Regions from separate parts of the Sphingobacterium sp. 2149 genome, predicted to be linked through region 2. Evidence: riboswitches for the same ligand, from Rfam matches in the RefSeq annotation. Region 2 holds a riboswitch; each other region holds the start of a gene.
The links. A riboswitch is a leader RNA that binds a small molecule or an ion and turns the genes downstream of it on or off. The one in region 2 is predicted to bind S-adenosylmethionine.

Region 1: linked by a shared signal. The riboswitch ahead of J2X77_RS14530 (O-acetylhomoserine aminocarboxypropyltransferase/cysteine synthase family protein) and the one ahead of J2X77_RS10700 (5-oxoprolinase) in region 2 are both predicted to bind S-adenosylmethionine.
Region 3: linked by a shared signal. The riboswitch ahead of metE (5-methyltetrahydropteroyltriglutamate--homocysteine S-methyltransferase) and the one ahead of J2X77_RS10700 (5-oxoprolinase) in region 2 are both predicted to bind S-adenosylmethionine.

The regions. Positions count from the first base shown of each region.
Region 1 covers NZ_JAVDTD010000009.1:157,036-164,578, reverse strand. The annotation lists gene J2X77_RS14540 (TonB-dependent receptor domain-containing protein) at 1-2,136, opposite strand, end outside; gene J2X77_RS14535 (FUSC family membrane protein) at 2,480-4,507, shown strand; SAM riboswitch class I at 4,688-4,800, shown strand; gene J2X77_RS14530 (O-acetylhomoserine aminocarboxypropyltransferase/cysteine synthase family protein) at 5,057-6,367, shown strand; gene metX (homoserine O-acetyltransferase) at 6,403-7,446, shown strand; gene J2X77_RS14520 (homoserine dehydrogenase) at 7,485-7,543, shown strand, end outside.
Region 2 covers NZ_JAVDTD010000006.1:201,172-208,714, forward strand. The annotation lists gene J2X77_RS10685 (oleate hydratase) at 1-915, shown strand, start outside; gene J2X77_RS10690 (3-hydroxyacyl-CoA dehydrogenase) at 982-1,878, shown strand; gene J2X77_RS10695 (DUF3050 domain-containing protein) at 2,028-2,798, opposite strand; SAM-I-IV-variant riboswitch at 3,005-3,098, shown strand; gene J2X77_RS10700 (5-oxoprolinase) at 3,165-3,428, shown strand; gene J2X77_RS10705 (hypothetical protein) at 3,461-3,904, opposite strand; gene J2X77_RS10710 (AraC family transcriptional regulator) at 3,952-4,824, shown strand; gene J2X77_RS10715 (hypothetical protein) at 4,961-5,290, shown strand; gene J2X77_RS10720 (DKNYY domain-containing protein) at 5,748-6,713, shown strand; gene J2X77_RS10725 (hypothetical protein) at 6,715-7,543, opposite strand, start outside.
Region 3 covers NZ_JAVDTD010000008.1:181,700-189,242, forward strand. The annotation lists gene metE (5-methyltetrahydropteroyltriglutamate--homocysteine S-methyltransferase) at 45-2,357, opposite strand; SAM riboswitch class I at 2,435-2,538, opposite strand; gene J2X77_RS13190 (response regulator transcription factor) at 2,724-3,413, opposite strand; gene J2X77_RS13195 (sensor histidine kinase KdpD) at 3,515-5,347, opposite strand; gene J2X77_RS13200 (hypothetical protein) at 5,748-6,080, shown strand; gene pyk (pyruvate kinase) at 6,125-7,543, opposite strand, start outside.

The DNA.
Region 1 (7,543 bases), on a different contig from region 2:
CTCCAGATTTGTTGTTTTCCCAATTCGAATATCATGATTGGAACTTACCTGGAAAGATAACTTTTCCAATTGGCGTTGCGCTCCGGAGTGTTCATCCAAACTAAACTTATTATAAAAAGCGATGGCATTGTTAGAAATACTCCACCATTTGAAAAGCTTAATGGGTATATTGACATTCATATTGTAATAATCAAAATAAGCCAGGTTTCGGTCTGTCTGTGCAATAGCTTTGGTCTCCGAATTGCTTTCTATGACCTGAGTGATGGCATCTTTAGTCCTTTTGTAGCCGAAACTCAATAAATAGCGTTCTTTAAAGGTATAATTTACTTCATACGAATTGGTATATTGTGGATTTAAATAAGGGTTGCCATACTGATACGTGTATTGATCCAAATAATACACAAAGGGATTCAATGCCCCATAATCAGGGCGGTCAATACGTCTGCTATAACTCGCACCAAGCTTATGATCATCATTTATCTGTTGCTGTACAAATATTGACGGGAAAAAATCAGTATAGGCACGTTCTGTTTGTTGCCCAAGCGTCACCGAGTTTCCCAGGGAGCTCGTATTTTCAACACGCAGTCCAGTTTGTACCGAAAATTTTCCGAACGATTTATTTAGGCTGAAATAAGCTGCAGCTATATTTTCATTATACAAAAACTGATTACTTTGACCATTATTTTGCACGAACTCGCCTTGCTGATCCTGATCTTCGTACAACAAATTATTATCTGTTTTTACACGGCTATATTTTAAGCCCGCCTCAAGTTTGGTCGTTTTATTAAAGGGATGCACAAAATCGGTTTTAAAAACTAATATGTTTGTCTTAGAAAGCATATCATTGCGGAAAATATTCGGTGATTTAAATTCCTCCCAATTTGCGTCCAGAAAACGGTTTCCAACGGTGCTATTGTCATTATTTTTCGAATATGAATAATCTCCATTAATGGTCAATTCAGTCCCTAAAGTATCAAATGTCTTTTTGTAGTTAAGATTATAAGTGAGGTAATGGTATTTAAAATCTGACAAATTGCTTCCTAATACAATCGAATCAAGCATACCTTTTTGAGAGGCGATCAGATTACTTCCCGCGCGTGTTGAATGGCCATTACTTACATTACCGTTAACCACAAATCCAATGACCTCCTCTTTCCCTAGGTTAAAATCTGCCGCAAATTTAAAATTATGGCCTCGATAACGGAATTTCGAATAAGAATCCGAATTAAAAAAAGTCGTCCCGGTTTTGGTATCTACAGCTCTATCGATATCTAAATCATTAAATCCTAAGGCAGTTGCGTAGTTATAAGAAGAAAATAAGTTCACCCAATTGTTACGGTGGTTTATTAGAAAGCCACCATCCCCCTTTGTATATTTACCTTGCCCTAAATTGAGGTTTAAACTAACATTACTTCCAAATTGCGTATTCTTCTTTGTCTTAATATTAATAATTCCTGCATTCCCTGCGGCATCGTATTTTGCGGGTGGATTGGTGAGCACCTCGATCGACGCTATTGCATTGGAAGCTGTATTTTCCAATAATCGCGACACTTCATCCGCAGAAAGATAAGTAGGCTTACCATCAATCATGATAATCACATTACTTTTTCCACGCAGATTGATCTTTTTGTTATCTAAAGTTACTCCTGGAACCTTTTGCAGGAGCTCCAATGCGTTATTCCCTGTTGCCAAAATACTGTTTTCGACATTGAGGACAACTTTATCGAGATGACTTTCAATCAATGGCTTCTTAACGATCACCTGCGCCTCACTCAACACTTTACTTTCCACCTGTAAACGAATCGTATCCAGCATCTTGAGATCTCCCGTATTTACGACCATTTCAGCAGAATGATAAACAGCATACCCTACCGTGGACACACGTAGGCTATACTTGCCCTCGGGGATCGCAGACAACACAATTTCTCCATTTTCGTTGGATAAAGTTCCCTTTAACAAGATATCATTGGGCTTCCGAAATAGTGAAATATTTGCAGCCACAATAGGCTGGTTGTCTTGTCCAACAACGACTGTATGTAATCTTCCCCCGTCAGACTGTGCTGAAACGGGTCCGGCAATAGAAATCAGGACTAAAAAAAGTGAAAATAAAAGCAATTTAATTTTTTGTGGTTTCATAATGTAGTTTCTTTAGGCTATCGATTAGATAGTCAACTTCATAATAATGACAACAAACCTCGTATATTCATTACACATTGACTAGTAGAAATAGATAGATCGTCCGATTCACTCGGTAGACAGCCAAATAACATCGGTAAACCATATCCTTCACTGATCGATGCTAAAGCCGGTAAAATCATCCCAGCTAATCTTGAATCTCCAAGAAGCACAGCGCAAGAAAAGCACATCGAATCAAAATAAAAATTCAAAAAATAAACAAAATTCAAAACAAATAAAATGTACAATACAAATATTAAGCATAATATTTGTATTTTTACACCGAAAATTAGTAAACTGATTGATGAGCATTGAATCATTAAAGAAAAGATTCTACCTTTTTTATATCCATATTATCCGATTCATCCAGGGAGAACATACTGGCGATGCTTTGCGCAATGTATCTATCAGCATTTTGCCGAGTTTGGCGATCTATCTGTTGGGTGCGACAGCAAACGCAGCCATAGGTATTGGGGTGGGATCATTATTGACTACATTAACCGATCCTCCAGGTAATCGGAAAGATAAATTTTCTTCCGCTCTTGTTTGTATTCCCACTTTCTTTATTGCTTCGATTCTTACAGCCTTTCTTTTTCCTTATCATTGGCCGCTGGTTATTTTATTGAGTTCCGCAGGCTTTATCTGCACTTTTTACGGGGTTTTAGGCCCCCGTTATGCCGCAATTGGGAACATGACATTGATTCTGATGAGCTTTGTCATCGGCATGGCCCCTCAGCATCCGCTTTCAGTGAGCTTACAAATTACTGCAGGCGCCAGCATCTATTATTTCTTTAGTCTATTGCAGGCTTACATACAACCCTATCGCTCTTTAAAACACGCCATGGCCAATGGGTTTCACGGTTTATCTCAATTTCTATTGATACGTTCTGAATCTTACGATCCGGATATTCCGCTGGACTTGACTTACAGCCGCGTCGGAAAAATTTATGGTCAGATCAGTGAACAACAGGAGCAAATCAGATCCCTCTTATTCAGGGAAGAAAAAATCATAAGCCAACGCTGGCACAAAAGCAACTATTGGCTTAGTCAGGTCTATGGATTAATTGATTTACACGAATTAATTATTGCATTGGATCATGACTATGATGCCATTCGAAAAAATTTGCTGGATACCTGTAGCCTTCCCATAATTCGTCGTAGCATAACATTACTGGCCTTGGAAATCGATAGTTTTTCGCAGCCTAATAAAAGGTTTCGCTATGCAGAGCAGCTCTACGATAACCACAGTAAAATCAATGCGCTGTTGTTGGATCTAAAGGAGATTCAAGAACAACAGACTGCCCCAGCAGATGGTATTCTCGCTTCCATCATCCGTAATATTGAAGCTATTATTGAAGTTCTCAAACGGATTCAAGTTGCTTTTTATCAAAATCAAGAAATCAAAAACAAAATTGACACCAATGAGTATCAGCAATTTATCAATCGCCCTTTGCGTAATTTAAGTGATATCAAGAGCAGACTCAATCTCCATAATCCAATTTTCCGTTTTGCACTCCGGATGGCCGTTCTCTTCGGAACAGGCGCATTGATCGGTATTTCTTTCTTGGATTTTAAATATACTTATTGGATCTTACTCACTATTGCCATCGTTGCGAGACCTGCATTTTCAATGACCAAAACACGCAATATAGAACGCATACTAGGTACATTTTCGGGAATTGCCGTCGGAATACTCTGTTTGGTCTCCATTGACTTTCTGCCCGTTCTTCTTCTAATTGCCGCTATTGGATTATTTGGATTCTTCCTATTCAACCGATCAAATTATATGGTCAGTGTGATCTTTATTACGCTGGGCATAGTCATCGCATTAAACTTATTTGAAGGAAATATTAATATCATTTTAGGCAGTAGAATAATTTTTACTTTAGTTGGTGCGCTGCTGGCAATAGCGGGCTATTTTTTGATACCCGTACGCCAAAGCACGAGCATGGTCCACTTGGCAAAAGAGGTCGCATTATACAACCACCATTATTTTCAAATTATCAACAAACGCCTATCTGATGATCTGCAAAGTTCGTTCGACATTCGACTGGCTCGGAAAAAAGCACAGACTGCCATGGCTCTCTTTTCCGATGCGATCAATCAAATGAAGAAGGAACCTGAACACAAGTGGGTAGACTGGTCCCATATCCATCATTTTCAAGCACTCTCCTATCGCATCAATTCGCATTTGGTTGGTCTCTCCATATCGTTAGGAAGAAAAGCGAATCACGACATACAACAGGGTATCCACTGCAGAATTGATGCTTTAAAACCCCTTTTAACCGACTTAGATCAGCTGGCAGAAAATATCAACTTAAGAAAACCATAAAGGCAAGCTATGTATTTATGTATCAATATTGAATAACAAATATGCGATTACAGCTCCCGAAGTAACGCTCTTTTAAGTAAAAAAAACGTATTTCTTTTGCTTTAATAAAAAAGAAGTTTATATTTGTGTCGTCTTCGAAAGAAGATTTCTAATCAACACCTTCCTTAATCAGTAGGTCTTGATTTATAAAGAAGTGGCGAGAGACTGGCTCAATGACCCACTGGCAACCTTCAATTTGCTTGAAAAGGTGCCAATTCCTGTCCAAAATAATATCGTTTTGGAGCATATAAATGATATAAGACAATGCTTATTAAATTACTGAAATCTATTAAAAATTCAGGTTCAATACAACTGAACCTTGCGAACAGCAAAAGTGTACTACATCGTAAAAAAGTATCGATGCGAATGCGTATGCATACACACTTCCCTGCTTGTTAAAAATCATTTCCTTTTTCTTGGATAACGATTTGACAGACCTTCCAAGTAGGTGTGTATGCTTCTCTTTTACCTTTACAAATTCTTTTTTGAAACCTTAAAATCTGATCTATTATGTCTTCTAACAAAAATTTGAAATTCGAAACACTACAGGTTCATGCTGGCCAAGTCGCTGATCCTACCACAGGATCCAGAGCAGTTCCTATATATCAAACAACATCTTTTGTCTTTGAAAATGCAGAACATGGGGCCAATCTATTCGCATTAAAACAGTTTGGAAACATTTATACCCGGATCATGAATCCAACTACGGATGTATTTGAACAACGGATTGCAGCTTTAGAAGGTGGTGTTGCCGCAGTCGCAGTTGCATCTGGTCAGGCTGCGCAGTTTATTGCATTAAATAATATCCTTGAAAGCGGCGACAATTTCGTTGCAGGGTCCAACTTATATGGAGGTACATTCAATCAATTCAAAGTTGCATTTAAACGGCTAGGTATTGAAGCTCGTTTTGCCACCGATGCTGAAGCTGATAAAATAGAAGCGCTCATTGACGATAAAACTAAGGCAATCTATGTCGAAACAATAGGGAACCCAAGCTTCAATATTCCTGATTTTGAAAAAATTGCCGCTGTAGCCAAAAAATACGATTTGCCATTAATTGTTGACAACACATTTGGAGCTGGGGGTTATTTATTTAAACCTTTAGAGTATGGCGCAAATGTGGTCGTTGAATCGGCAACGAAATGGATTGGTGGGCATGGAACAAGCATTGGCGGCGTCATCGTTGATGGAGGTAACTATAACTGGGGAAATGGGAAGTACCCACAATTTTCTGAACCATCTGAGGGCTATCACGGATTGGTCTTTTCAGATGTTTTTGGTGAAAATGGCCCATTTGGCAATATACAATTTGCAATTCGCGCGCGTGTAGAGGGATTGAGAGATTTTGGACCAGCACTCTCTCCTTTCAATTCATTCTTGTTGTTACAAGGCCTTGAAACATTGTCTTTACGTGTACAACGGCATGTCGACAACACGTTGGAAATCGCTAGATGGCTTGAGGCCCACCCTCAGGTAGAAAAGGTAAATTATCCAGGATTAAAAAGCTCTCCAAGCTTCGCTAATGCGCAAAAATATCTTAAAAATGGGTACGGCGCAGTGCTTTCTTTCCAGCTAAAGGGCGACGCAGCCCAGAAAGCCAATGACTTTATCGACAGTTTAGAATTAATCAGTCATTTAGCTAACGTAGGCGATACTAAATCGCTGATTATTCATCCAGCCGCAACGACCCACCAACAATTGAGTGACGAAGATCAAGCGCATGCGGGTGTGTTCAAAGGACTATTGCGCCTGTCAGTGGGAATAGAACATATTGATGACATCAAAGCAGATTTACAACAAGCTTTTGATAAAATCAACTAATTAGACTTTAGTCGGCTATAAAATTTAAATGTAAAATGAGTAAGCATATTTATCTGCACCCGAAGCCTTTTGTATTTGAAAATGGACGAGAGCTTACTGATTTACAAATCAGTTATGAGACGTTTGGCAAACTTAATCCAGATCGCAGCAATGTGATCTGGGTATGTCATGCCCTAACGGCCAATGCAAACGTCTTGGATTGGTGGCCGGGCCTTTTTGGAACCGATGACTTATTTGACCCGAGCGACTATTATATCATCTGCGCCAACGTCATTGGGTCGGCCTATAGCAGTAGCAACCCATTGTCTATTAACCCATCCACTGGGCACCCCTATTATCTATCATTTCCGGAGTTTACGGTAAAAGATTTGGCCTGTGCACACCAATTTCTTGCTGACCATCTGGAAATCAGGCGTATTAACGTTCTGATCGGGGGCTCATTAGGGGGGCAGCAGGCATTGGAATGGGCCGCGTCCAACACAATCGCAATCGATCATTTAATCGTCGTTGGCACAAATGCTGTTCATTCACCATGGGGTATTGCATTCAATGAGAGCCAACGCCTTGCCATTACAACCGACCGCACCTTTTATGCCAACCATCCTGATGGCGGTGCTAAGGGACTAAAGGTGGCACGTTCAATGGCATTGCTGTCGTACCGTAATTATACAACCTATAGTAATACGCAGAGCGAAAATGATAATAATAAGCTAGGCGACTACAAAGCTTCATCTTATCAAAACTATCAGGGGGAAAAATTAGTAAACCGCTACAATGCTTACAGCTATTATTTCCTGACTAAAGCAATGGATAGCCACAATTTGGGGCGCGGTAGATTGTCTATTGAATCTGCATTAGCAAGCATTAGCTGTCCAACATTGGTATTAAGTGTCAATACAGATTTATTGTTTCCTCCACAAGAGCAACAATTCATAGCACAGCATATTCCCAATGCTCGTTACGAAGAGATTGAATCAACCTATGGTCATGACGGCTTTTTAATCGAAACAACAAAACTAACGGAAACTATTAGCCACTTTCTGAGAGCGGAGAAAGCATGTGTTCCTGAATTAGTATAATAGATTGAACAATATAATAAGAGAATATAAGAAGAGATATGAGCAATAAATTAACAATAGGGATGTTTGGATTTGGTGTTGTAGGCCAAGGTCTTTA
Region 2 (7,543 bases):
AAAAACGCACCGATCATTGGTATAGACAATAGCAGCAGCGGTCAAAGCGCAGGCTGGAAGCTCTGGAAAAACCTTGCCGCCAAATCAGCTATATTTGGTAGGCCCGAAAAATTTTGCAGTAACATCGAAAAATCAGCCTGGGAGTCTGCAACGCTGACTTGTAAGCCTTCGGCTTTGGTTGAAAAACTCAAAGAATATTCGGTCAATGACCCCTATTCGGGCAAAACAGTTACTGGCGGTATTATCACCATTACTGATTCCAACTGGTTGGTGAGTTTCACTTGTAATAGGCAGCCTCACTTTCCAGCTCAGCCAGACGATGTCCTTGTCTTGTGGGTATATGCCTTATTTATGGATAAAGAAGGAAATTACATTAAAAAGCCAATGCCCCAATGTACGGGAGATGAAATTCTAGCCGAGTTATGTTACCATCTAGGCATTATTGAGCGACTGGACGATGTCATCACAAATACCATTGTGCGTACGGCGTTTATGCCCTACATTACGTCTATGTTTATGCCTAGAGCGAAGGGTGACCGTCCGAGAGTGGTACCAGAAGGATGTAAAAATCTAGGTTTAGTAGGCCAGTTTGTCGAAACTAATAACGATGTGGTCTTTACCATGGAAAGCTCGGTACGTACTGCACGGATTGCCGTATATGAACTTTTAAATCTAAATAAACAGGTTCCAGATATCAATCCCCTTCAATACGACATCCGTCATCTCTTAAAAGCGGCCAAAACGTTAAATGACGACAAACCATTTGTAGGAGAAGGTTTACTGCGTAAACTTTTGAAAGGCACTTACTTTGAACATATCCTACCGCTTGGTTCCGCGGACGAGGAAGAGCAGGAATCCTTTCTCACAGAACAGATCAGCAAATTCAAAGATTGGTTAAAAGGAATTAAAGGATAAGGATCACAGCATGCGCCATGGTTTCGCGGCGTATGTTTTTACGAATTGAAAAAAAATAATAACATCATGGACTTTAAAAATATTACGATAGCAGGCAGCGGAGTTTTAGGTTATCAAATTGCTTTCCAAGCTGCTTTTCATGGCTACGATGTCACCGTTTATGATATCAACGATGAGGTACTTGACAAAGCGAAAGCTAAATTTGATCTTATGGCGAAGGCCTTCGCACATGATCTTCATGCCAGTCAAGAACAATTGGCTTCAACCTTCGACAGACTCAGTTACGATTCAAACCTCACTTCGGCAGTAGCGAACGCAGATTTTCTGATCGAAGCAATTCCCGAAAATCCGGCGATTAAAATTAGTTTCTATAACGAGCTGGCAAAGGTCGCTCCTGTAAAAACCATTTTTGCGACAAACTCCTCAACGCTGCTACCAAGTCAGTTTGCTGAGGAGACCGGCCGCCCCAAACAGTTCTTGGCCTTACACTTTGCCAATGAGATCTGGAAGCACAATACAGCAGAAATTATGGGCCATCCAGGCACAGACAAAACCGTATTTGAGCAGGTGGTCAACTTTGCAAAATCCATTGGCATGGTTGCCCTGCCACTGCATAAGGAGCAGCCTGGCTATATTGTAAACTCCTTACTTGTCCCATTACTTTCGGCGGCAACGGATCTTTTGGTCAACGAGATAGCTGATGCCGAAACGATAGACAAAACTTGGATGGTCGCCACTGGAGCCCCAACAGGTCCTTTCGGTATACTGGATATCGTCGGTATTACGACAGCTTATAACATCAATAAAATAAACGCTGAGGCTACCAATGACCCCGTAAAAATCAAAACTGTGGCCTTTCTCAAAGAACATTTTATAGACAAGAACAAACTAGGCGTCGCTACCGGTGAAGGATTCTATACCTATCCCAATCCAGCCTATCAATCGCCAGACTTTTTGAAGTAGTTGACTGGCTTTCAAAAGAACGCGACTTCAATAAACAGCTGGTGCATGATATTGCAAGGTAACGGATAAATAAGACTTGTTGCACAGCACATAAAAAAGGCCTTTCAAATCGTGATTTGAAAGGCCTTTCTCGATGGTATAATAATAGATTATCCGTATAAGGAATCTTCTATTGCATTCCACAGCTGGATTCTTTTTTGTAGCGCAATTTTACTAATCTCTTTCATTTCGGCCCATTTAACCTCATCGTCCTTCGCAAGATCTGTTATCATCTGCATGGCCAATGGACCGTGTTCGTCGCCATCTAAATCAATATGCCGTTGAAAATAATAAATAAAACTGTCTAAATTGGCTGTAGGGAAATTCCCTTTAATTTCTTCCAAAATAGACGTAAACATTCCGGGGATGAGGTCTTCACGTCCAAAGGTAAATGCCGCCGCAATTTTATGCACTTCACCCTCAGCTATTACTTCGAATGTAAAATTCAGAAAATCTTTGATTCGCTTGTCCAATGTTGTCAATGCTATAGCATCGAATATATTATCCGATTTTTTGGCATTGGCAATAAATTTATTGATCAAATGGAGGTCGGCTCCCATAGCAGACATTGCGTCGAGATACATCTCAAAATGGCTTAATCGACGTCCATCGATATATTCATCCGACTCCTCTGCCAATACAATTTCATTAATCAAATAGCGCGTTGAAGGATGTTCACTGGCGAACCATGGAAGTGTGGTACAGGTTAATTTGATCTGTAAAGCTTTTAATAAAGACATAAAATCCCATACAGCATACACATGCCCTTCGGTAAAAGAACGTAAATTTTTGATCGTTTTGATTTTACGGTATAAAGGGTGTTGCAATAATACTTCGCGTTCGGTAGCAATGTATTCGTTAATTTCCGCAATTCTATTCATGCCGCAAAAGTATTGTGTTCTCTCTGCTTTTTAAAGTATTTTCGATGAGATTACAGTAACATGATAAATTTCCCAATCAGCTAACCGCTTTATACCCAAATCAAAGTCAAAGCGACCAGCTTGTTTTGCTGCTGTTTTCGATTATCAGCGTTTAATAGCAGTAAAGACAAAAAAAATTTTATTATAAAAAATAATCTACTATATTTGTAGAGTATTCAGAATTGCATGATGCAATACCAACCGAGTGAAGGCACCGCGGTGGTAAATTAATACGGGTTTCGACCAAAATAAACGTTACACAACGGTTATTTTCCCAAAGTAATCTGGATACAGTTTATGGTTTAATCCTTTAAATTTTTAAATTGTATGGCTACAACAACAAATCTTTACCAACACTTACTGGAAAAATTCAGTTATTATTCAACAGATGAACTGATCCAGCTCAACAACGACACCATTTTAGGACAAGGCTGGGGATCATCGAAAGCTACCTTCAGAACAGCTTTGATCAGTACATTCTCCAAAAGGGGGCTTGATCTTTCTAATATTATTTCCAAGGAAGACGGCTTTACGTCGGTGAAGCAGGTGCCTGTCCGTCTGGAACAAAATGTTTTGATTCCTTTACAGTAAAGCCCTATAAACTCAAAAAGAGTAGGCCTAGCCTACTCTTTTGTCAATGAGTGGTGATATCTTAATGTATGATTGAGCGAATGGGCTGTTTGCCGAGCGTCGTCTTTGTAGGACGAGAGATCGTCGCAATTTTGAATTTCTGCCACATCCACTTTCTTTCTTACTTTGCTGATGACCTGATTTAATTCCGATTTCCAGTTGCCTGGATCGCCAAAATCGTCCATCCAATTTTTGTTGATAAACTTTTTGTAGTTCAAAAGCAAAATATACAATTCCTCACCACTACCGGCGCGATTGATTGACGTGCGCCAGTTCTCTAATTTTTCTTTAAAACTCATAACCAGCAATATATAAAAAAAATACGACTTGACCAAATATTCCCGATTTTTACCTTGCGTATTGACCAAGATCTGACAGGTCAACCCTCTATTTGTCGGGGTTGATAGAAATTCATAAAAACTGTTATCTTTATTCACTGCAGCCTGAGCGTTTAAACGGCTGCAATTTAGTTGAATACATGAGTATGCGATATTTTGATTTTGAAAACAGTAAATACGGCTTTCCCTTAGCGATGGATGCCCATCGGTTTGAGGACAATACCGACCTGATTTTTGAAGCCGAACCACACACCATCAACTTTTTTGAGATCATGTTTTTTGAACAGGGAAGCGGGGTGGCATATACCAATGAAAAACGTATTGATCTATGCCCAGGAACCATTTTATTCGCTTTTCCCAATCAGATCAAGCAATATGAATTTGATAAAAATAGCGTCAAAGGATTCCATTTAATCTTCAAACCTGAGTTTTTGGAATCGTTCTTTCAGGATAAGACACTTGTATATAAACTACCCTATTTTTACAACTATTCATTTGCGCCCTATATTGTCGCAGCAACTCATGATTTCGAGGTATTTAAAATCCTGCTCTCCGAAATTGTTTTTGAAATCGGGACATTTCGATCCGATAGCCTCAACATGACCCGATCGTTTCTTGCGAGTATCTTGCTCCGCCTGGACCGGCGATTTCGTGCATTTCACCATATCGCTAATGACAGTTGCAACAATAATTTACTCACCAGATTCAAAATGCTCATGGAGGAGCACGTCAATTCCAACCTCAACTGCAATCAATACGCGGACTTACTGAAAATACACCGAAATGAACTGAATCGTCAAATTAAAGCTTACACAGGCCACAGTCCAATCAACCTAATCCAACACCGAAAAATACAGGAGATTAAACAGCGGCTTCTGCTAGACGAGCAGTCTATCGCACAAATTGCCGTTGAACTTCATTTTAGTGACCCTAATAATCTTTCCCGATTTTTTAAAAAGATGACCGGCTGTTCTCCTTCTACCTACAAGCAGAACATGCAAAATGATAGTTTTTCATAAACTTGTGATAGCTATTCAATAAAGCAAGGGGCTTAACTTTGTGTAGATCGTCGTTCAATTCGTGAGGTGGCGGTCTCCATTTTAAGATTCATCAGCTGGATACGCGTATGTTATCGCGCTACACACTTGAAAAAATATGCTAAAACTACTACTACTCTCTTGTTCACTTTACGGACTGTTTACTTCATCTTACCGTATTACCGGCCGTTTGGTTGACCATCAGTACAATCCCGTTGGATATTTTATTATTGAAACCTTTGTGTCCAATAAGGAAAGGGAACCCTTGGCCTTATTAAGTCGGGATACCGTTAGAAATAGCAATGGCGAATTTAAGATCAAGGTGTTAAAAAAGGGGAGCTATCTTCTAAAGATAGCCGTTCCGGATTACACCGATTATTCACTTTTTACCACCGTACAGGATTCAACCTACTCTTTTCCTGAAATACATTTGCAGCCAACAAAATAAGTGTTACCTATTCAACCTTGTATCCCATAGACCGCATTTTTGCGATCGCATTTGCCTTCTCTAGGGTGATTGGTCGTATTCGCTTAAGGTATCCTAAGGGCTTACTAGCCCCCTTGTTTGCCTATTCTTTGCCGACTGATTGCTATTTAGTTACCATTTTAGCAGAGAAACAGCGAAAAAACACCAATCAAACAGCGAAAAAACACCAATCAAACAGCAGAGAAACGGCAAAGAAACAGCAAGGAATAAGCAGAGAAAGAGCAAACCAATGCCAAGCTAATCTCCTAGCAGGAGCGAAGAAGTGCCAAAGAATAGGCAAAGAAATACCAAAGAACGCAGGAAAAAACACTGCGTATTATCTGCAAAAAATCAATCGACAACTAAACTTTTACCTTATATTGCGGTCTCATTAACACGTACACAAACAAGAATTCTTCTATTTTAGTCCAAACGCGATATGATACTAGCTATTTCCTTCAAAACCATGCTCGCCCTTCTTCTGCTTGGCTCTGCCAGCGATGTCTATGTTGATAATAGCAAATACGAAAATAGCAGTGCCTATATCCATCAAGACCAGTTGGGAGACGGCTATGCCAAAATTGGCGGTCGTATTTACTATCGTGGTAAAGAAATTGTCAATGCCAATGCCGGTTCTTTTCAGTTTTTAGGTTCGGGTTACGCCAAGGATACCTGGAAGGTATATTTTCGAGGGTCAATTCTAACTGATGCCAGCCCATCTACTTTCCAATTTCTTGGCGACGGTTATGCTAGTGATGCCTGGAGAGTTTATTTTTATGGCAAGCCATTGTTGGACGCAACAACTTCCACCTTCAAGACACTGGGAAATGGTTACAGCAAAGACGCGTGGAAAGTCTACTATTTAGGCAAGGAAATTAATGGAGCAAACGCTTCGAGCTTTGAGAATCTCGGTCGGGGATATGCGAAAGATCATTGGAACAGCTATTATAGGGGCGAAAAGAACGAGAGCTTTGCTGGTCCTACCACACAGCCTCTTGGCGGTCAATATTCCAAGGACAATTGGTCTGTTTTTTATAAAAATCAGAAAGTGGAAGGGGCTTCTGCTTCAACGTTTGAATACCTTGATGATGGCTATGCCAAAGACGCCTGGAATCTTTTTTACCGTGGAATTAAAGTCGAGGGCGGCAGCCCCAACTCGTTCAAATCAATCGGAAATGGCTATGCCGTAGACCCCTGGGCAGTTTACTATCAGGGAATAAAAGTTAACGGCGCTTCGGCATCCACCTTTAAAGCACTTGGGGGAGGGTATGCAAAAGACTCCTGGACGGTTTTCTATCGCGGCCAGGAGTTGAAGGGGGCGAGTGCTTCCACCTTTGAATATTTGGATAACGGCTATGCCGGGGATGCATGGAGCAAGTTTTATAGAGGGAAAAAATTGGATTGATCTACTCGATAATAATGTTGATCCCGACCATTTTAGCTTTGTATTTAATTTTTTCAATAAGACCGTAGTAGCCCCAGTTGCGCAACAGAAATTTATCGCCTTTGGCAATTTCCTCCTTATTGGATTGGTTGACCAACAAGAGGGTACCTGCCTGTGCTTTCACACAAAGTTCAATTAACCGGCGGCTATAGAGATGGAGCTTGGTGTCTACATAATTTTTCTCCTTTTCGTTGAAGTGCTCCAAGCTTTTCATTTTCCGCTTACGACCACGCCCACCTTTATCAAATGCGGCAGCTTTTTGCAAGCGATGCCGTGCTGCTTGGATGGCCATACGTCGGTAAGTAAACTCTTCTTTATTACCGATCTGAAAGGACTCCTTTCCGATGGTGACTGCTATGGGATGTTCGATTGAAAGCGACGCTTCGGCGATAATGTTATCTTTCAATTCTTGGATTTTCTTTGGGAGCTCGAGGGCCAACAGCAAAAAGATTTTACCTTTGACGATTTTGATTGCGCTACTACAGACTTTGATTTGTCCGACCAATGCACGTTGTAGCAGCACTCGTTTATCCGACCGGTCTTTACCGAGGTAGGTGCGAAACGGTATTTTGAATAATGTGAATTTAAAATCTCTAGCATTCTCATCTTTACTCAAGTTAATTCGTCTTCCAGGAAAGGGAATGGGCATATCCTTTTTGTAATTGCGAAGTGATTTTTCACCCTTCCAATAGGAGAGACGATCTGCCTGAAAATATTTGATTAAAGCCGTGTTTATCTGTGATAGAATATCCGTAGGAATTCGTCCCTTAAAATAATTAGATAGCACGCGG
Region 3 (7,543 bases), on a different contig from region 2:
CTAGGTGAAATTTCACCCAGGGCTTTATCAATATAGTTTAAGAATTATTCTGCTCTTAAGATTTTGGCAGCTTCTACCATAGACTCTAAAGCTGCTTTGGTCTCTGGCCAAGCACGGGTCTTCAATCCGCAGTCAGGATTAACCCAAAGTTGTTCTGCCGGAACTACTGCTTTTGCTTTACGCAATAGATCTACCATCTCGTCTTTGCTGGGTACACGTGGAGAGTGAATATCATAAACACCTGGACCAATATCATTTGGATATTTAAAGTCGCCAGCGAAAGCATTCAATAATTTCATTTGAGAACGTGAAGTCTCGATCGTGATAACATCAGCGTCCATTGCAGCGATATCTTCGATTACATTATTGAATTCTGAATAACACATGTGTGTGTGGATTTGTGTATCGTCTTCTACATTTGAAGAAGAAACACGGAAAGCACGTACTGCCCAGTTCAAGTAATCTTTTTGATCAGCTTTACGTAAAGGTAATCCTTCACGGATAGCTGGTTCATCAATTTGGATAATTTTGATACCTGCTTTTTCCAAAGCTTGTACTTCATCCAAGATGGCCAAAGCAATTTGGTAAGTTGTTGTTGAACGCGGTTGATCGTTACGAACGAAAGACCATTGCAAGATTGTTACAGGCCCTGTTAACATACCTTTCACCGGACGGTTTGTCAATGATTGTGCGTAAGATGACCAACGTACAGTCATGTCCTCTGGACGGTAGACATCACCATAGATAATTGGAGGTTTAACACAGCGAGAACCGTAAGACTGAACCCAGCCGTTTTGTGTGAAAGCGTATCCGGCTAATTGTTCACCGAAGTATTCCACCATGTCATTACGCTCGAATTCCCCATGTACCAAAACATCGATGTCCAATTGCTCTTGAAGACGGATGGTGTTTTCAGTTTCTTCTGCGATTGCTTTATCGTATTCCGCTTGTGTAATAGCACCTTTTTTCAAATCTGCTCTCCATTTACGAACATCTTTTGTTTGTGGAAAAGAACCTATCGTTGTGGTAGGGAATGCCGGCAAATTAAATTTCGCTTGTTGCGCTGCTTTACGGTCTGCAAATGCTGAAGTACGTTTTGCATCGTCATCAGTGATATTGCTTGTACGTGTTTTAACTTCAGGTTTGTGAATTAATGGAGAAGTGCGACGGCTTTCAGCAGCAGCTTTGTTCGCTTCAAAACGTTTCGCTGTTTCCGCACCAACTTCGCCTTCTGCCAGTACAGCTAAGTCTTTCACTTCAGCTAATTTTTGTTTGGCAAAGGCTAACCAATTTTTTACTTCAGCAGGTAATGATTGTTCATTATGCTCATTATCTAGGTCAAAAGGAACATGCAATAACGATGAAGAAGGAGCCACCCAAACGCGGTCTTTTCCTAATGCATCAACTGCTTGCTTGATTTTAACCAATGACTTTTCGTAATCGTTTTTCCAGATGTTACGGCCTTCAACAATACCTAAAGATAATGTCAATGAAGCGGGAACTTTAGCTAAAACGGTATCCAGTTGGTTTTCACCACGGACAAGATCCAAATGTAAAGCATGAATAGGCAAATTAACCGCGATATCTTCGTTATCTTTTAACGCTTCGAAATAAGTGGTAGCGATTAATTTGATGTTTTTTGCTGCTGCAGCTAATTTTTCAAAAGTAGGCTGATATAGCGCTTTTACTTTAGCATCTAAATCCAATGCTAAGAAAGGTTCGTCAATCTGAACATATTGCGCACCAGCTTCAGCTAGTTTAGACAATATTTGCTCGTATACAGGGACAAGTTTATCCAATAAATCGATCCTGTCGAAGCCAGCTTCTTTTTCTTTACCGATTAATAGGTAAGTGATCGGACCAAGTAAAACTGGTTTAGTATCAATGCCCAATGATTTTGCCTCGTTGTATTCATTTAAGAATTTTTCAGAAGTCAATTTAAACTCTTGATCTTTTGTAAATTCTGGTACCATGTAGTGGTAGTTGGTATCTAACCACTTGGTCATTTCCATTGCTGTCACGTCGATGCCCTCTTGTTGGAAACCGCGTGCCATTGCAAAATATAAGTCTAAGCTGTAGTTGTTGTCTACTTTATTCAATAAGGAATGGTAACGGGCAGGAATTGCACCAACCGTAAGGGTTAAATCCAATACTTGATCGTAAAAAGAGAAATCATTGGAAGGGATTAAATCTATTCCAGCATCTTTTTGTGTTTTCCAATTGCCTTCACGTATTTTTTTTGCGGTGTCCAATAATTCCTCAACAGAAGATTTTTTAGCCCAATAGGCCTCATTGGCTTTTTTCAATTCGCGGAACGCGCCCACACGAGGGTAACCTAAATTGTTAGTCAATAACATAATGAATGTTTTTAATATTTTTTTTCAACTATATTTCTTGCTAGAGAGAGAAGGACACACTAGAATTTGGTGACTTCGGCTTATCATTCCCATCTACTAATGGGTAGAATTTAGCACCTTGTCAAGGGACAGGTTGCTAAGGCTTCATCGGGTCTATTCCCTCTGCCTTTCTCTATAAGCGATGCTAAGGTAGCGCAATTATTTTAAAAATGCAAATTTTTTATGAAAGTGCACCTATTTTTTATATTCTACTAAGAATGAAATTCTTTTTTTCTCTTCTTTTCATCGAATCATTCCTTTATTTCATAATTCAATGCATTACAGACAAAAAAATGGGAATGATCGTATGACTCATTCCCACTGTTTTTAGCTTACCAAAAGTTTGTAACCTTTTCCATGCACATTTACAATCTCAACTTTACTATCCTCTTTCAGGTATTTTCGAAGTTTACTGAGAAAGACATCCATACTTCTACCAGTAAAATAGTTGTCATCATGCCATATTTTTAATAAAGCCTCCTCTCTTGTCAATACATCATTTTTCTTTAGGCAGAGCAGGCGTAAAAGTTCAGCTTCTTTAGTCGATAGTTTCTGCATCTGCCCTTTATAGGAAATCTGCTGACTTGTGTAATCAAAGAAATAATCGCCAATTTCAAATTTGTCTGCAACTACCTCTTCTTCTTTATCCCGAACACTGCGTTTTAGCAGGGCATTGATGCGAAGTAACAATTCCTCAACCCGAAACGGCTTAGTGATATAATCATCCCCTCCAAGTTCAAAAGCTTCAGTTTTATCTTCCATCATACCTTTCGCTGTGGCAAAGATTATTGGAACAGTATTGTTTGTTTTTCTGATTTCACGTCCAACAGAGAAGCCGTCTTTCTTAGGCATCATGACATCGAAGATGCAGAGGTCATAGTTATTTTTCTTGAATTGGGATATTGCTTCATCACCATCTGTACATAGTGTGACGTCAAATTTTCCCTTTAATTCGAGATAGTCTTTTAAAAGATCCCCCAAATTAGGATCGTCTTCTGCTAATAATATCTTTTGCATAATGAATACTTTAATTTTAACGAATTCCCTTGATGCTGATAAATCAGCTTCCTCTACCTTTGAAATTCTTTTACAGAGGAAATATACAAAAAAGGAACCTTTTATTTTTTTGTAGGCAAAATTACTTCAAAGGTCGTGCCCTTATCTTTTTCGCTTTTAACCGTAATTTTTCCGTTCAGTCTCCTCAGAATATCTTGTACATAACTTAGACCAAGACCAAATCCTTTTACATTGTGGACATTGCCTGTCGGTATCCGGTAAAATTGGTCAAAAATCTTTTGCAGGTGATCTCGGCTCATACCGATACCGTTGTCAGCTATAGTGACCACAATACTATCACCGACGTTTTTTGATTGTATACTCACATGTAGATCACCTTTATTGTATTTAATTGCATTATCCAATAGGTTATAAAATACGTTTGAGAAATGCAGTTCGTCGCCAACGACGACATCTTTCGTGGCTGCCAGATCAATACTGAATTTTCCGCCAATATTTTGCATTCTCAGTTGCATACTGTCCGTAACAGCAGAAACAAGATCGTTAATATGAACATCTACCTGATCTAGTTTTAAGGTTTCTTTTTCTAATCGGGCTAAATCAAGTACACGTTCAATGTGATTTCCTAACCTAACGTTCTCGTCGTAGATGATATTGGCTAATTTTTGAACGCGTTTATGATCGGCATTGATATCGGGGTCCTTAAGCGATTCACTAGCAATCATGATAGTCGCAACTGGCGTCTTAAACTCATGTGTCATATTATTGATAAAATCGGTTTTCATCTCCGAAACTTTCTTTTGTCTAAAGATGATAATCAGCGTGTATGCAAAACACCCCACCAATAAAAAAAGTAGCGCAAGCATAGGCAAAAGTAGATAACCCATATTATCTGCGATGATCGCCTTTTTGTTTGGGAAATAAATCGTTAATTTTCCCGGTGCAGCACCAATGTCGCCTTTAAAGAGAGCAGTGGAGTACCGGGTTGTATTTGAAGGATTTTTTAAAGCCGCTTCGTCAAGGATATTATTGAGTAAAATATTGTTTGTGCTCCATATTTCGATATTAAATGGCGCTTTAATGTCGCGTTGAGCCAATTCCTCTTTGATAAGCTCTTGAACGATGATAATATTCAGTCGATCTTTCAATGGGCGTTTAGCTAATTCCATTCCAATAGCGACATCTTCAATATAGTCAGCCTTTTTACCCCCCAACATGGCAACAGAATCATAAACGTTAAACCCCGACCAAGAGTTCTTTTTATTAAGCACATCCAGTCTTTTTTCTAAATCAGCGATCGTTTTTGTAAGTTTTGCATTCTCTCTTGGAGGTAAGGTGGCTACCCTGAATTTGGTTTGCTGATCAACCAGGCCATCGAGCAAAGGAATAACAAAGCGCGTACTATCATCTTTTCCGCTCACCTGATCATCTACCTTCGATGCGTTTAGCATGATGAAGGCTTGTACTAAATTGTCATCGGTAAGCTCATTTGAAACAGAAAATTTGATGTATTTTTGGTACTCCGGTCTCTTGATGTATGTTTCATAAAATGAATTTTTAATTTCGATGACATTCGGATATAACGCACGTAATTGATCTTCTTGCTCTTTGAAGTTGGAGAAAATAGTATGCTGCTTGTTTTTTAACTCTTCAATTCTATATTGGATTTCGAGTTGCTCGGCTAAAAGGCGTTGTTTTGCCTGCTCTTGTTTGGATTTTTCAAGATTTCGTTCCTGTTGAACTTTAGCAAAGTCAACAACTTCCCGCCGTTCCAACTTTCCCGCAACAGCTGTTATCGCAGCATTCACGGATTCATCAAACAATTGGGATTTTTGACGATAAGAATCTCTTAAAAAATAGAATTGCATAGCCAAAACACCGATAAGGGCCAATGACATCAGTCCAATGATTAATACAATGCTATTTTTCTTCATTTGAATAGAGGGTTAAATAAATATAATTTTTACTGTATCACAAAGTTTATAGCGTATCGTTTGTTTCCATTTGCATATTTATCCTGAGGCCTACTTCTGATAGCCCCATGATTGACAGCTCATTTTCTAAATTGTTACAAATATAAAGATGCTAATGTGTTTTGAAGCCGTTTTAACAATGTTTAACAGCGATCTATTTAAAAATAGATGTGGTTGTTTGTAAATTAGTGTGGGTAATAGCTTATATGAAGAATTTTACCGTATTATAGATATATAATCTAATTAAGCTAATGTAAGCTATTTTCATTTCAATTTAAGATAACCAAGAGTCAATAAGCATGGATAAAGCATATGCTGATCCCACATGAGCTTTGGGACTCTTAAAAAAAAGGATATAGAGATGAAAAATTACGTATTATCATTGGTATTGGCTTCTATCGGTCCCGTTGCTTTGGGGCAAGAAGCTAAGGTGAAACCGCAGCTTCCTCTAGTGGAGGAAAAGAAATCGAAAATGCCTATTCTAAAATTAGACTCCTCAGATGAGAAGTATCACATGCCCGTTAAAAAGTTAAGGCGTATGGATAGTCTAGCTCCGATGCCCGGGACGGAAAAGATGCCTAAAGCAGATGGACAAGCTGCTGATCTTCCGCTCAAACGAATAAGCGATTCACTGAAGATGGAGGGCTTTAAATTAAAGATAGATTCCTTATATAAAAACAGACAAAAAAAATAGCGTTCCAAATAGAACGCTATTTTTTTTGTCCATATGTTTACCTTCTACAACTGGGAAACACGGATTGTATTTGTTTTACCTTTTTCGATCAACGGAGTTGAAGCGGTATTAATAATGATCGCTCCGGGCTGAACGTAGTTGTTTTTTACAATAAATTTGTTAACATCATGGATAGATCCGTCGGTGCTTTCGAACTTGTCATAAATAAAAGTTTTTACGCCCCAAAGTAAGCTGAGCTGTTTTAGCAATTTTTGTGTTCCTGTAAAAACTAAAATATCAACATTTGGTCTATAACTGGTAATTTCAAATGCTGTTGCTCCTGAAGATGTCAATACAGCAATTGCAGAAGCATTTGTTTTTTGAGCAAGATAGACTGAGGAAGCACAGATAGCATCAGGAATAAGTGTACCATCGTGGATTTCACTAACTTTCTCATTATAATAAGGATAAGAAGTTTGTTCCACGTGAATAATGATTTTGCTCATTGTTTCGATCACAATTTCAGGGAATTCACCTACAGAAGTTTCTCCACTTAACATAACGGCGTCAGCCCCATCTAATACAGAGTTGGCTACGTCATTTACTTCTGCACGTGTAGGACGAGGTGTAGTGATCATGCTTTCTAACATTTGCGTTGCAATGATCACTGGTTTAGAAAGATCTCTACATTTTTGTACAATGATCTTTTGAAGTCCTGGTACTTCTTCCATGGGAAGTTCGACACCTAGATCTCCGCGAGCAACCATAACAGCATCTGTTGCTTCGATAATTGCATCAATATTTTCGATCGCTTCAGGCTTTTCAATTTTTGCGATTATGCGCGCATGACTTCCTTTTGCTGCGATGATTTTTTTACATTGGGCAATATCTTCTGCTGAGCGTACAAATGACATGGCTATCCAGTCTGCACCATGGTCCAAAGCAAAGTTCAGGTTATCTAAATCTTCTTCTGTCAATGAAGGAATAGATACTTTGGTATTTGGTAAATTAACACCTTTACGCGAAGTAAGGACACCACCGTGTACGACTTCACAAGTAACTGTATCTTTATGATTGGTCTCTAAAACACGAAGTTGAAGTTTTCCGTCGTCAAGTAAAATGATTTCGTTGGCTTCAACATCGTTTGGAAAGTTTTCGTATGTAATGTAAATTCTGTTTTCGTCTCCGATAAGTTCGTGTGTGGTGATTTCAACTTTTGAACCGTTAACCAGAACAGCTCCACCTTCTTTCATTTTTCCGATCCGAATTTTCGGACCTTGTAAATCGGCTAAGATGGCAACATTGAATCCTGTTTCATTATTTATTGCATTTATAGTTTCGATTACCTTAAGGTGATCTGCCTGGCTGCCATGAGAGAAATTCAACCGACACACATCAACCCCTTTAGCAATCATGTTGGTCAAAACTTGTTTGTCTGCCGAGGCAGGGCCTAATGTTGCGACAATTTTAGTCCTTTTTTGAAC